One region of the Streptomyces sp. NPDC000983 genome, then DNA from elsewhere that is predicted to be linked to it. Evidence: riboswitches for the same ligand, from Rfam matches in the RefSeq annotation. Region 1 holds a riboswitch; the other holds the start of a gene.
What was found. Region 1 has a riboswitch for cyclic di-AMP ahead of ABT296_RS31800 (transglycosylase SLT domain-containing protein). Riboswitches for the same ligand answer to the same signal wherever they lie in the genome.

Region 1 (7,386 bases):
CGCGCCCTGTTCCTTCAGCACCCGGGCGGCGTCCGCGGTGTCGGGCGTGGTCACGGCGAGCCGGCCGCGCATCCCGGCCGCCAGGTCGCCGACCGCGCCCTGGGTGACGAGTCGCCCCTGGGTCATCACGGCGACATGCGTGCACACCTGTTCGATCTCGTCGAGGAGGTGGGAGGAGAGGAAGACGGTCGTGCCGTCGGAGGCCAGCTCGCGTATCAGGGAGCGGATCTCCCGCATGCCCTGCGGGTCGAGGCCGTTGGTCGGCTCGTCCAGCACCAGCAGCCGGCGCGGCTGGAGCAGCGCGGAGGCCAGGCCCAGGCGCTGTTTCATACCGAGCGAGTACGCCTTGGCCTTCTTGCCGGCGGCGGCCGTCAGGCCCACCCGGTCCAGCGCCGCCGCGACCCGCCGGCCGCGGGTGCGGGGGTCGGCGGTCGGGTCGGCGGCGTCGTAGCGCAGGAGGTTGTCGCGGCCGGAGAGGAAGCCGTAGAGGGCGGGGCCCTCGATCAGGGCGCCGACGTGCGGCAGGACCGACCGGGTGGCGCGGGGCATGGGGCGGCCGAGCACCCGGGCGGTCCCGGAGGTGGGTTCGATCAGGCCCATCAGCATGCGGATCGTGGTGGTCTTGCCGGAGCCGTTGGGGCCCAGGAAGCCGAAGACGCTGCCCGCCGGGACGGTCAGATCGAGGCCGTCGACGGCGAGTTGTCCGCCGCGGTAGCGCTTGGTGAGCGCACGGGTGACGATCACTCCGTCACCCGCGCGAGACTGCTCGGGCGCCGGCTCCGCGGCGGACGTCTCTGTCATGGGTGCCTTACTACCTGCCGTCGGCGGCCTTGACCAGCGCGTCCTTGGTGACCGCGCCGACGTACACCGTGCCGTCCTCGGTGATCAGCGCGTTGACCAGGCGCGTCTTGAAGACGGTGCCCTCGCCGAACTCGCCCTTCACCTTGTCCCCGAGGGAGTCCATGAACCCGCCGAGGTCACCGCCGACCTCGGAGCCGGAGGGGATGCCCTCGCCGCCGGTGTCCAGTACGGCGATGGAGTTCCAGCCCTCGCCGATGATCTCCGGCTCAGCCTCCTCGGCCCGCTCGGGAGCCTTGGAACCGGGCGCCTCGGAGTGCTCGGCCGGGGCCTCGAACTCGCCCTCCTCGGTGACGTTCGCGCCCTTGGGCGGGGTGAAGTCGAAGGTCGACGCGGCCGGCTTGGCGAAGCTGACCTGGGTGAAGCCCACGTCCACCACGGCTGCGCCGCCGCTCGACGGGGTCAGCGTGAACTTCAGCGGCATCCCGGTCCCGGCGTCCACCGCGACGGTGATCTGACCGACCGTGGTGCCGGACTGCTTGGGCTTGATGACCAGGCGGTAGGCGTCGCGGCCCGCGACGTGCGCGGTGCCGTCGACGGTGACGGACGTCGTGTCGTCGACCGCCTTCAGGGCCTCCTCCGTGAGGCCCTTGGGCGTCGCCGGGACCTCCTCGCGCGACTTCTCGCTCTCCTCGGCGGTGGCGTGGAAGACCTCGTTGGAGGCGCTGTCGTAGCCCCAGACGTCCTTGCCGTTGTGGATGAGGCTGTACTCGGCGGCGTCCTCCAGCAGGGAGAGCTTCTGCCGGTCCGGGCCGTCGGCCGCGACGCGCAGCGTGTGGCTGCCGGAGACCAGTTCGGTGAGCTTGGCCGACGGGTCGGCGGCCGAACCGTCGCCGGACCCCGTCGCACCGGACGCCAGCGAGCCCCCGAGCCCGCCGAGGTCGGGCAGGCCCAGATCGGTGTTGATCCGCACCGTCCCGGACAGCTGCTGTACGTCGGACTCGGCGATCTTCTCGATGAGCCGCTGCGCGCTGATCTCCGGCAGGTCCGGGTCGCCGGAGTCGGCGAGGGCCGGGACGAGACCGATGGTCGCCGCCGCCACGCCCATCACCGCGACGGGGACGACGTACCGCGCGGCCTTGCGTCGCCCTGAGCGCAGGTCGTCGGTCTCGTCCCCGGTGGTGCTGTCGTCGGATCCGTACGGTGCCATGTGTGCCTTACCTCCGTCGTCGGCGGCGGCCTGCCAACTCCCGTGCGTCCAGCCCGTAGCCGCCATTCTCACCCGAATCGGTGAGGAGTGGTGTTTTCCGTTGTCACCATCTGACCAAATCGGCTGCGACGAAGCGTCAGACCGCGGGCTCAACTCCGTGTACACCTGCGGTATGACATGAGCGGGCGGCGCCTCCCCCGACCCGTAGGGGTCGCGGCGGACACCGCTCCGGGACGCCCGGAAGCGGAGGCGGTGACTCCGGCAGCCGTGGTCGGGCGGGGCACGGCGGGGCACGGCGGGGCACGGCGGGGCGCAGGTGATCGCGGCGGCTCCGGGCCGGGGAAGTGGCGTACGGGTGGCGTCGGCGCGTACGTGCGGGCGTCGGGGCATACGTGTGGGCGTCGGGGCGTACGTGTGGGCGCCGGGGCGTACGTGTGGGCGCCGGCGCCTACGTGCGGGCGTCGGCGCGTGCAGGTTACGTCGGCGGTCAGCCCGCCCGGTGGACCACCGCGTCGCACAGCTCCATGAGGGAGGCCTTCGCGTCGCACTCGGTCAGCGGCGCCAGGGCGGCGCGCGCGTCCTGCGCGTAGCGCACGGTGTCGCGGCGGGCCTGCTCCAGCGCCGGGTGCGCCCGCAGCGCGGCGAGCGCCTCGGCGTGCCGGGCGTCGTCGGTGAGGTCGGAGTCCAGCAGCTCGCAGAGGGCGATGTCCTCGGCGAGGCCCAGCCGCTCCGCCCGCTCGCGCAGCCGCAGCACCGGCAGCGTCGCGATGCCCTCGCGCAGGTCCGTGCCCGGGGTCTTGCCGGACTCGTGCGAGTCGGAGGCGATGTCCAGCACGTCGTCGGCGAGCTGGAAGGCGACCCCGAGCCGCTCGCCGTACTGCGTGAGCACGTCCACGACCGTCTCGTCGGCGCCCGACATCATGGCGCCGAAGCGGCAGGACACGGCCACCAGCGAGCCCGTCTTGCCGGCCAGCACGTCGAGGTAGTGGCCGACCGGGTCGCGCCCGTCCTGCGGACCCGCCGTCTCCAGGATCTGCCCGGTGACCAGCCGCTCGAACGCCTCGGCCTGCACCCGGACGGCCTCCGGCCCGAGGTCGGCGAGGATGTGCGAGGCGCGGGCGAAGAGGAAGTCACCCGTCAGGACGGCGACCGAGTTGCCCCAGCGGGTGTTCGCGCTGTCCACCCCGCGCCGGACGTCGGCCTCGTCCATCACGTCGTCGTGGTACAGCGTCGCCAGGTGGGTCAGCTCCACCACCACGGCGGACGGCACGATCCCCGGCGCGTACGGGTCACCGAACTGCGCCGCGAGCATCACGAGCAGCGGGCGGAACCGCTTCCCGCCCGCGCGCACGAGATGCTGGGCGGCCTCGGTGATGAAGGGGACCTCGCTCTTGGTGGCCTCGAGCAGTCCCTCCTCGACAGCCGCCATCCCGGCCTGGACATCGGCTTCCAGAGCCTGGTCCCGCACGCTCAGCCCGAACGGCCCGACGACGGTCACGAGGGGTCTCCTGTCTGCTGGTGTCTACTGGCGATTACGCGGTTTGTCGATAGGTCGCTGCCTTCACTCCAAGTCAGCGTATCCGGTCAGGTTTCGATCACCGATGCCGCCCGCCGGTCCACGACAGGCTGTATCGGATCATGGCGACCATGTTTTTTGATCACCTGATAAGACCTGCTATCGATCGACTTAGGTGCATGTAGTGGATTTCGTCCGGAATGGCGCTGTATCGACGCACCCTCCGGAGCACCCCCGCCGTCACTCCCACCCCGGCCCACACCCACGCTCACACCCCCGCCCGCGTGACCGCCCATGCGACCGCCCGCCCGACCGCGGCACCCATCACGAACAGACAGACAATAAAGCCCCATTGGCCCTATTGCCCGATTTGCCACCTCTTGCGCTCACGCGTGACTTGACTCACGCAGATCTCTCCACGGCCCCTTCACGGGATCACGCCGAAACGCGCACCCCGCTTGCGAGTTGGGCATTGGCGATAGCAAACGATCAATCACCGCACACCCCCCACTGAAGATCAAACCTCTGGATATGTGAATCCGCTACTTGTTTCGGACATGTGCTCTCGCATACGTTCCCGGCCTGTCGGGCGGACGCCGAATCCTGCCGCCGCCCGATTCCACCGATTTTTCTTCGTACGGCAGGAGCGGGGGACCCACAGGTACGCCGCCGGACCGGACGTCCTCGGACGCGCCGGAACGGCTCGGGGTGCAGTCGCGTTTCCCATCGTGGTGCGCGGCCGGGCAGCTCCCGCCCGAACCCGACAGCTCACCTCGCAGGCGCCGGAGAGGAACCTCGTCATGTCTGCTGCCGTCCAGCGCCGCACCCGTATCGCCCGCAAGCTCGCCGTCATCGGCACCGGAGCCGCCGTACTGGCGCTCCCGCTCATCGGCTCCACCACCGCCTCGGCGGCCACCCCGACCGTGACCACGGCCACCTCGCTCGGGTACACCAACAACCTCGACGGCTGGATCCGCGCGTCCCTCCAGGTCATGGCGCAGAACGGCATCCCCGGCAGCTACAACGGCATCTACCGCAACATCATGCGGGAGTCCTCGGGCAACCAGTACGCGATCAACAACTGGGACTCCAACGCCGCCGCCGGCATCCCCTCCAAGGGCCTGCTCCAGGTGATCGACCCGACCTTCCGGGCCTACCACGTGGCCGGTACCTCGTGGGACTCGTACGACCCGGTCGCGAACATCACCGCCGCCTGCAACTACGCCGCCCAGCGGTACGGCTCGATCGACAACGTCTTCGGCGCGTACTGACGGCCCCTCCGGGCGCGTACGGACAGTCGCCCCCGGCCCGCACCGACTGTCGCCCCGGGTCCGTGCCGACAGCAGGTCCTAGGGGAAGAGTCTTTCGAGGACGACGGCGATGCCGTCGTCCTCGTTCGACGTGGTGATCTCGTCGGCCACCGCCTTGAGTTCGGGGTGGGCGTTGGCCATCGCGACCCCGTGGGCCGCCCAGTCGAACATGGGGATGTCGTTGGGCATGTCACCGAAGGCGATGGTCTGCGCCGGTCCCAGACCGAGGTGTTCGGCGGCCAGCGCCAGGCCCGTCGCCTTGGTGATGCCGCACGGCTGGAGTTCGACGGTCCCGGGGCCCGACATCGTGACGGTCGCCAGCGACCCCACCACCGAGCGCGCCGTCGACGCCAACTGGTCGTCGGACAGCTCGGGATGGCGCAGCAGCACCTTGCTGATCGGCTCGCACCACAGGTCGTCCCGGCGGCCGACCCGCACCGCGGGCAGGGTGGGGTGCGGCATCAGATAGCCGGGCTCGATCAGCGTCAGCCCGTCGACGCCGTCCTGGTCGACGGCCGCGTAGACCTGTCCCACCTCGGCCTCGATCTTGCCGAGCGCGGTCTCCGCCAACTCCCGGTCCAGGGTGACCGACCACAGCAGACGGTCCGCGCCGGCGTCGTACACCTGCGCGCCCTGCCCGCACACCGCGAGCCCCCCACTGCCCAGGTCGTCCAGGAGCGGCCGGACCCGAGGCGCCGGGCGGCCGGTCACCACCAAGTGCCGTGCGCCGTACTCCGCCACCCGCGCGAGCGCGGCGTACGACCGGTCGGAGAGCGTGTCGTCGCCCCGGAGCAGCGTGCCGTCCAGGTCGGTGGCGATCAGTGAATACGCGAGAGGTGCGGCCATGATCAGAGAATACGGACAGGACGCGCCCCCGACTCAGCCCGGACCGGACGCCCCCGGCGTCCGGCACCGCCGCGCACGCCCCCGCCAACTCCCTTGCCCCTCTCGGGCTTTCGTCCGGGACGGGGTACGGACGGGGCCCGTGATGCAATGAAGGTCACACGGCGACCGACGGGGGCGAATGGCGTGACGGACCTGAGTGCGGACTTCACCGCCCATCTGCGGCACGCGGCCGCTCACATCCTGGAGCGCTTCCCCGCGGAACTGCGGCCCGAGATCTACGCGCTCTCCTTCCGTATCTGGCGCGTCGACTACGACTACCGGCGCCCCTACGTCGCCATCGGCTACAACACCGAGAGCCAGTACGAGCGGGAGCGCGCGCCGGACGATCCCGGCGAGGCCCGCTGGAACTACGCCTACTGGCTCCTCGACGGCTTCGAGACCCTCGGCAACGTGCCCGAGGACCCGGTCGGCGGCCCGCTGTACGAGGCCGAGGTCAGGCAGCTCGGCCTCTGGCACGAGGAGGACTCGGACGACGATGCCGCGGACGACGATGCCGCGGATGCGGACGATGAGGACACGAGCGAGCTGCTCATCGAGCACTTCTACGACGCCTGTATCGCCCTCGCCCGGCACCTCCACGACAGTGGGCGGATCGAGAAGGTCTTCGGCCGTCCGCTGCCCGTGATCGTCTTCGACATGGACAACGCCGGCTGGGAGGTCGAGGCCACCGAGGCGGCCAACCCGCCCGGGCTGATCGAGGGCTTCCTGGAGTGGCAGCGGTCGGCCGGTCACTTCGGCGACTGATCGCGCCGCACCGTCCGCACTGCCCAAGACGGCTGGGGCACCCGTAACGTGGGCGGCGACGACACGGACCCGTGGCACGCACGAGAGTGAGGCAGCACCCATGCCCCCCTTTGATGTCCCCGAGGGCGACCCCTTCGGCACGCACAACCTTCCCTACGGCGTCTTCTCCGTCCCCGGCGACGACAGCGGACGGCGGGTCGGCGTACGGCTCGGCGATCATGTCCTCGACGCGGGCGCGGCGGCGCTGGCACTGGGCTCCCCCTACGCCTCCCTGCTGGCCCGGCCCACGCTCGGCGCGCTGCTGGCCGCCGGCCGCACCGCCTGGTCGGACGTGCGCCGCGCGCTGACTGCCTGGGTCACGGTCCCGTCCCACCGGGAGACCATCGAACCCCTGTTCCATCCGCTCTCGACGGTGACCCTGCACCTCCCCTTCGAGGTCGCGGACTACGTCGACTTCTACGCGTCCGAGAACCACGCCCGCAACGTGGGCCGGATGTTCCGCCCGGACGCGGAGGACTCCCTCACCCCGAACTGGAAGCACCTCCCGATCGGCTACCACGGCCGCTCCGGCACGGTCGTGGTCTCCGGCACGGACGTCGTACGGCCGTCCGGCCAGCGCAAGGCCCCCGCCGACGCCGCCCCGGTCTTCGGCCCCTCGGTCCGCCTGGACATCGAGGCGGAGGTCGGCTTCGTGGTGGGCATGCCGTCCGCGATGGGCAGCCCGGTCGCGCTCGCCGACTTCCGTGAGCACGTCTTCGGCCTGTGCCTGCTCAACGACTGGTCCGCGCGGGACGTCCAGGCCTGGGAGTACGTCCCCCTCGGCCCGTTCCTCGGCAAGTCCTTCGCCACGTCGGTGTCGGCGTGGATCACCCCGCTGGACGCCCTGGACGCGGCCCGCGTGG
Region 2 (7,386 bases), on a different contig from region 1:
CGAGCTGGAGCTGCTCCCCGCCTCCTACGACCTGCCGGGCGCCCGGCTGCTCGACCTCGTCCAGGTCATGGACCGCATCCGCGTCGAGTGCCCGTGGTCCTCCCAGCAGACCCACAAGGGCCTGGCCAAGTACGGCATCGAGGAGGCCTACGAACTCGTCGAGGCGATCGAGGAGGGCGACCGGGACGAACTGCGCGAGGAGTTGGGGGACGTGCTCCTCCAGGTCGTCTTCCACGCCCGCATCGCCGAGGAGGACCCCGACGAGCCCTTCTCCGTCGACGACGTCGCGGGCACCATCGTCGCCAAGCTGATCCACCGCCACCCGCATGTCTTCGGGGAGGAGACGGCCACCACCCCCGAGGAGGTCAAGGAGCACTGGCTGCGCACCAAGGCGCAGGAGAAGCGCCGGGAGTCCGTCACCGACGGCGTCCCCCTCGGCCAGCCCGGGCTCGCCCTCGCGGCGAAGCTGGCGTCCCGCGTCAGAACCGCCGGCCTGGAGGTCCCCCTGCCGGTCACCGAGGGCATCGGCTACGACCTCCTCGCCCTGGCGGTCCGCGCCGAGGCGGAGGGCGTCGACCCGGAGGCGGCACTGCGCGCGGCGGGCCGCGCCTACCGGGACGCGGTGCGGGCTGCAGAGGGCCTGGGGGGTTAGCACGGTCGCCCCGGAGCCGGCCCGGAGCTGTCCTCCGCGCGAGCCAATGCACTCGCCCTCGACATGATGCTCGGCCGACACCCGGTCCTGACGGTGCACCCGGCTTCGACGGGTCACCCGGTCCTGACGGTGCACCCCGCCCCGACGGCGGACGCGAGCCCCGCCACCCCGCCCGATACCGTCAAGGAGTGACCGACCACCCCACCCCTGCACAGCCGCCCGCACAGCCGCACGCGCAGCCCTCCACCGGCGCCTCCGGGCCCGGGTCCGCCCCCGCTCCCGAGCTCTTCACCTGGGAGTTCGCCGCGGACCCGTACCCCGCCTACGCCTGGCTGCGCGAGCACGCGCCCGTGCACCGGACCACGCTGCCCAGCGGGGTGGAGGCATGGCTGGTCACCCGGTACGCCGACGCCAAGCAGGCCCTCGCCGACCAGCGGCTCAGCAAGAACCCCGAGCACCACGCCGAGCCGGCCCACGCCCGGGGCAGGACCGGTATCCCCGGTGAGCGCAAGGCGGAGCTGATGACGCATCTGCTCAACATCGACCCGCCGGACCACACCCGGCTGCGACGGCTCGTCAGCAAGGCGTTCACACCCCGCAGGGTCGCCGAGTTCGCCCCGCGGGTGCAGGAGCTGACCGACCGGCTCATCGACGGGTTCGCCGAGAGGGGCAGCGCCGACCTCATCCACGAGTTCGCCTTCCCGCTGCCCATCTACGCCATCTGCGACCTGCTCGGCGTCCCCCCGGAGGACCAGGACGACTTCCGGGACTGGGCCGGCATGATGATCCGCCACCAGGGCGGCCCCCGGGGCGGGGTGGCCCGGTCGGTGAAGAAGATGCGCGGCTACCTCGCCGAACTCATCCACCGCAAGCGCGCCGCCCTCCCCGCCGAGCCCGAGCCCGGCGAGGACCTGATCTCCGGTCTGATCCGCGCCTCCGACCACGGCGAGCACCTCACCGAGAACGAGGCCGCGGCGATGGCCTTCATCCTGCTCTTCGCTGGCTTCGAGACCACCGTCAACCTCATCGGCAACGGCACCTTCGCCCTGCTCACCCACCCCGAGCAGCGGGCCCGCCTCCAGCACTCCCTCGCCGCGGGGGAGAGCGGCCTGCTGGAGACCGGAGTGGAGGAACTCCTGCGCTACGACGGCCCCGTGGAGCTCGCCACCTGGCGCTTCGCCACCCGGCCCCTCACCATCGGCGGCCAGGACATCGCCGCCGGCGACCCGGTGCTCGTGGTCCTGGCCGCCGCGGACCGGGACCCGGCGCGGTTCACCGACCCCGACACCCTCGACCTCTCCCGCCGCGACAACCAGCACCTCGGTTACGGGCACGGCATCCACTACTGCCTGGGCGCCCCGCTGGCCCGGTTGGAGGGGCAGACCGCGCTGGCCACCCTCCTCACCCGGCTGCCCGACCTCCGGCTCGGCGCCGAACCCGCCGACCTGCGCTGGAGGGGCGGCCTCATCATGCGCGGACTGCGCACTCTGCCGGTCGAGTTCACACCCTGCGACCGACCCGTCGCGCTCCCGGTATAGGTGACGCACCGTCAACTCTGTGATCTTGACGTGATCTGTGCGGCATCGACTTGTGACAAGTGATCGTCTGCCTATACGTTCACTCGTCAGCGCGGCGCCCCGCTCCACGGGTACCGCGCCGGTCCCTGCTGTTCTGCGAAAGGTCCCCGCATGCTCTCCGGGAACGGTCGTCACCGTCGCCCCCGCCAGGCTCCGGCTCTCCTCGTCGCGGCCGGCGTGACCGGCTCCGCCATCGCCATCCCGCTGCTCGGCGCCACCGGCGCCAGTGCGGCCGAGGGCAGCACCTGGGACAAGGTCGCCGAATGCGAGAGCGGCGGCTCCTGGAGCGCGGACGACGGCAACGGCTACTACGGCGGCCTCCAGGTCACCCAGGAGAACTGGGAGGCGTACGGCGGCAAGGCGTACGCGGCCAGCCCGGACCAGGCCAGCCGCTCCCAGCAGATAGCCGTCGCCGAACGCATACTCGCCGACCAGGGCCTCGCCGCCTGGCCGACCTGCGGTCCGCTCTCCGGCCTCGACGCCGACTCCGGTTCGGTCGGCATCGACACGGGCCTCGAAGAGGACGGCGATTCGTCCGACTCGTCCGGATCTTCCAACTCGTCCGGTTCGGCCGGGCTGCTGGACACCATCGGCGGCGGCACCTCCACGGACGACGAGACCGAGGCCGGGGCGGACGCCAGTGCCTCCGCGTCACCCGGGGCCTCGGGTGAATCGAACGGTTCGAAGGGCTCAAAGGGCTCGAACGGCTCGACGGATTCGGCCGATTCGGTGAATGCCGATAAGTCGGGCAAGTCGAATAAGGCGAACAACTCGGACAAGGCTGCCGAATCGTCACAGACCTCGGAGGCCGAGGCGTCGGAGGGTTCGTCCGGTTCCTCCGGGAGCGCCTCCTCGGGTGTGACCGAGGGGCTGTTCACCGGAATCTCCGGGCTGGACAATTCGGACAACATCCTCTGGGTCGGCGGCAATTCCACCCTCATGGACACCGGTGCCGGCCGCCACCGCGGCCAGCCCGCGGACGAGGGCGGGGCGGAGCGGACGTACGTCGTCCGCGAGGGCGACACCCTCGGGAGCATCGCCGACTCCCTTGACCTCGACGGCGGATGGCGCGGGCTCTACGCCGACAACAGGTCCGCCATCGGCTCCGACCCCAGCCGTATCACTCCCGGTCAGACCCTTGAAGTAGGGGACGAATCGGTCGGAAACCAGGGCTAGTTCGCGTCACACTTCGCACCTGAATGTCCGCTTTGGTGAAAGTGTGGGATGAGTCTCAGAAGCCCTGATCGTCTTTGAAATTCCCCGGATCGCCTGCCTACGGTCGTGACCGCTCGCAGCAGCGGGCCCCGACCGCCGCACGCCGAATCCTGCCGGTGGCCGTACGGGAACAGTCGTCGCGTCATGCGCCGTAGGCAGGAGCGGGGGACCCAAGGTAAGCGCCGGGACCGGCGGTTGAGGAGACTCGACACCGGATCCGGCTTGGGGTGAAGCCGTGCGACCGACAGGCCGCGCGGCCGGGCAACTCAACCGGCCCGAACCCGACAGCTCACCTCGCAGGCGTCGGTGAGGGGATCGATCCATGCTGTTTTCCGGCAAGGGCAAGCACCGTCGTCCGTCCAAGGCCACTCGCGCCATCGCCATCGCCGGTGTGACCGGCGCGGCCGTCGCCGCCCCGCTCATGGTGGCCGGCAACGCCTCCGCCGCCACCGCCTCCGAGTGGGACGCCGTCGCCCAGTGCGAGTCCGGCGGCAACTGGTCCATCAACACGGGCAACGGTTACTACGGCGGCCTTCAGTTCTCCGCTTCCACCTGGGCCGCGTACGGCGGCACGCAGTACGCCTCCACCGCCGACCAGGCCAGCAAGGCGCAGCAGATCGAGATCGCCGAGAAGGTCCTCGCCGGTCAGGGCAAGGGTGCCTGGCCGAGCTGCGGCGTCGGCCTGTCGAGCGCCTCGTACAACGGCGGCTCGTCCACCGGCTCCACGGGCTCCACCGGCTCCACCGGCTCCACGGACAACGGCGGCTCCACCGGGACCTCCACGCGCTCCACCGAGCAGCAGTCCGCCTCGCGTTCGGCCGAGCGTCCGGCCGCCAAGACGACCCAGAAGGCCCAGAAGACGGTGACCACCCCGACCGGCAAGAAGGTCAAGAAGGGCGACGGCGAGTACAAGGTCGTCAAGGGCGACACCCTCAGCACCATCGCCGAGGAGCACGACGTCAAGGGCGGCTGGGCCAAGCTCTTCAAGCTGAACAAGGACATCGTCGCGGACGCCGACCTGATCTACCCCGGTCAGCAGCTCCACCTCAAGTGATCCCGTAGCCGAATCACAGGGTCCCCCCATCGGGGGCCTCCATACTGGAGGCCCCGTGGGGTCACCCCCCGTCCCCACGGGCCCCCGCCCCGGCGCGTTCCCCCGTACGCGCCGGGGCGGGGTTTTCTTGTCCCGTCGTTCACCCAGGCTTTGTTCCGACGGGAAACAATGGGTACCGTCTCTCCTTGTCCACGGGACGGTCGGTCGGCTGGCCTACGTCCCCGGGGCGGTTAGGCTCTAGTCGCAAGGCTCATGTGCCCCGCACTTCCAGCGTCACATCCCATGAAGGAGATGCTCGTGCCGTCCATCGACGTCGTCGTAGCCCGGGAAATCCTGGACTCCCGAGGCAACCCCACGGTCGAGGTCGAGGTCGGCCTCGACGACGGCAGCACGGGTCGTGCCGCCGTTCCGTCCGGTGCCTCCACCGGTGCCTTCGAGGCCATCGAGCTCCGTGACGGCGACCCCAACCGCTACCTCGGCAAGGGTGTCGAGAAAGCCGTCCTCGCCGTCATCGAGCAGATCGGCCCGGAGCTCGTCGGCTACGACGCCACCGAGCAGCGCCTGATCGACCAGGCGATGTTCGACCTGGACGCCACCGACAACAAGGGCTCGCTCGGCGCCAACGCCATCCTCGGCGTCTCCCTCGCCGTCGCCCACGCCGCCTCCGAGGCCAGCGACCTGCCGCTCTTCCGCTACCTGGGCGGCCCGAACGCGCACCTGCTGCCCGTTCCGATGATGAACATCCTGAACGGCGGCTCGCACGCCGACTCCAACGTGGACATCCAGGAGTTCATGATCGCCCCCATCGGCGCGGAGTCCTTCTCCGAGGCCCTGCGCTGGGGCGCCGAGGTCTACCACACCCTCAAGAAGGTGCTGAAGACCAAGGGCCTGTCCACCGGCCTCGGCGACGAGGGCGGCTTCGCCCCGAACCTGGAGTCCAACCGCGCCGCCCTGGACCTCATCATCGAGGCCATCAAGGAGGCCGGTTACACCCCCGGCGAGCAGATCGCCCTCGCCCTCGACGTGGCCGCGTCCGAGTTCTACAAGGACGGCGTCTACACCTTCGAGGGCAAGGAGCGCTCGGCGGCCGAGATGACCGAGTACTACGCCGACCTCGTCGCCGCGTACCCGCTCGTCTCCATCGAGGACCCGCTGTTCGAGGACGACTGGGCCGGCTGGAACACCATCACCGCCAAGCTCGGTGACAAGGTCCAGATCGTCGGCGACGACCTCTTCGTCACCAACCCCGAGCGCCTCGCCCGCGGTATCGAGGAGGGCTCCGCCAACGCCCTGCTCGTCAAGGTCAACCAGATCGGCTCGCTGACCGAGACCCTGGACGCCGTCGAGATGGCCCAGCGCAACGGCTTCAAGTGCATGATGTCCCACCGCTCCGGCGAGACCGAGGACGTCACCATCGCCGACCTCGCCGTCGCCGTGAACTGCGGTCAGATCAAGACCGGCGCCCCGGCCCGCTCGGACCGTGTCGCCAAGTACAACCAGCTGCTGCGCATCGAGGAGATCCTCGACGACGCCGCGGTGTACGCCGGCCGCTCGGCGTTCCCCCGGTTTCGCTCTGCGAACCAGTAAGCACGGAAAGGGCTGAGCCCGCCAAGGCCTAGCCAGTCGTACGTACGTCCCCGTACTCGGTCCCGTACCGTGTGCGGGGACGTACGCGCGTGGGTGAACGGGAGTGAGAGATGGCCGTCAAGGACCGGGACCGTTTCTCCACCGCGACCAGGATCCGCCTGCTCGGTGAGCAGACGGCGGCCCGCGTCTACCGTTCGCAGACCAGGCGCCAGGCCCGCCGTTCCCGCCTCACCGGCCGCGCCGCCCTGCTCGCCCTCGTCGTCTGCTCCCTCGTCGTGGCGCTCGCCTACCCGATAAGGCAGTACGTCGCCCAGCGCGCCGAGATCTCCGATCTGGAGCGGCAGAAGCGGCAGGCCCGGGAGCGGGTGGAGGAGCTGCGCGACCTCAAGGCGCGCTGGCAGGACGACGCCTACGCCGAGCAGCGGATCAGGGACCGGCTGCACTACGTGATGCCGGGGGAGACCGGGTTCGTCGTGGTCGATCCGGACGCGGCGAAGCAGGCGCGCACCGAGCTGGGCGCGGCCGACCGGCCCTGGTACGCGAACGTCTGGGACGGCGTCGACAAGTCCGACGCCGCGGACCGATAGAAGAGACGAAAGACTGTGATGGAAACGCCCCCGCCCACCACCCCGCGCACCGAGCCGACCGACGCCGACGTCGAGGCCTTCAAGCAGCAGCTCGGCCGGCCGCCGCGCGGGCTGCGCGCCATCGCGCACCGGTGCCCGTGCGGGCAGCCGGACGTGGTGGAGACGGCCCCGCGCCTGCCGGACGGCACGCCGTTCCCGACGCTGTACTACCTGACCTGCCCCAAGGCCGCGTCCGCGATCGGGACGCTGGAGGCCAACGGGGTGATGAAGGAGATGACGGCCCGTCTGGAGAGCGACCCGGAGCTGGCCGCCGCCTACCGCGCCGCCCACGAGGACTACATCCGGCGCCGGGACGAGATCGAGGAACTCGCCGGGTTCCCGAGCGCGGGCGGCATGCCGGACCGGGTGAAGTGCCTGCATGTGCTGGTGGCGCACTCGCTGGCCGCCGGGCCCGGGGTGAACCCGCTGGGCGACGAGGCGCTCGCGATGCTGCCCGAGTGGTGGCGCAAGGGCGCCTGCGTGGTCCCGGCCGCTGAGTCCGCGGGGGCCGCGGAGACGACCGCGGGCGGCCACTTCGCCGCCGCGCCCCTCGACGGACGGGACGGGGAGTGACCCGCGTCGCCGCCGTCGACTGCGGCACCAACTCCATCCGCCTCCTGGTCGCCGACTGCGACCCCGCGACGGGCGAACTCGTCGAACTGGACCGCCGGATGA

Region 2: linked by a shared signal. The riboswitch ahead of ABT296_RS17415 (transglycosylase family protein) and the one ahead of ABT296_RS31800 (transglycosylase SLT domain-containing protein) in region 1 are both predicted to bind cyclic di-AMP.

What each region holds. Positions count from the first base shown of each region.
Region 1 is NZ_JBEPBM010000039.1:43,914-51,299, reverse strand. It holds gene ABT296_RS31815 (ABC transporter ATP-binding protein) at 1-801, opposite strand, end outside; gene ABT296_RS31810 (LolA family protein) at 812-2,008, opposite strand; gene ABT296_RS31805 (polyprenyl synthetase family protein) at 2,496-3,506, opposite strand; cyclic di-AMP (ydaO/yuaA leader) riboswitch at 4,125-4,321, shown strand; gene ABT296_RS31800 (transglycosylase SLT domain-containing protein) at 4,325-4,795, shown strand; gene ABT296_RS31795 (HAD family hydrolase) at 4,874-5,680, opposite strand; gene ABT296_RS31790 (hypothetical protein) at 5,864-6,484, shown strand; gene fahA (fumarylacetoacetase) at 6,585-7,386, shown strand, end outside.
Region 2 is NZ_JBEPBM010000013.1:130,584-137,969, forward strand. It holds gene ABT296_RS17400 (nucleoside triphosphate pyrophosphohydrolase) at 1-652, shown strand, start outside; gene ABT296_RS17405 (cytochrome P450 family protein) at 841-2,190, shown strand; gene ABT296_RS17410 (transglycosylase family protein) at 2,341-3,405, shown strand; cyclic di-AMP (ydaO/yuaA leader) riboswitch at 3,582-3,762, shown strand; gene ABT296_RS17415 (transglycosylase family protein) at 3,767-4,498, shown strand; gene eno (phosphopyruvate hydratase) at 4,796-6,085, shown strand; gene ABT296_RS17425 (FtsB family cell division protein) at 6,196-6,672, shown strand; gene ABT296_RS17430 (DUF501 domain-containing protein) at 6,691-7,284, shown strand; gene ABT296_RS17435 (Ppx/GppA phosphatase family protein) at 7,281-7,386, shown strand, end outside.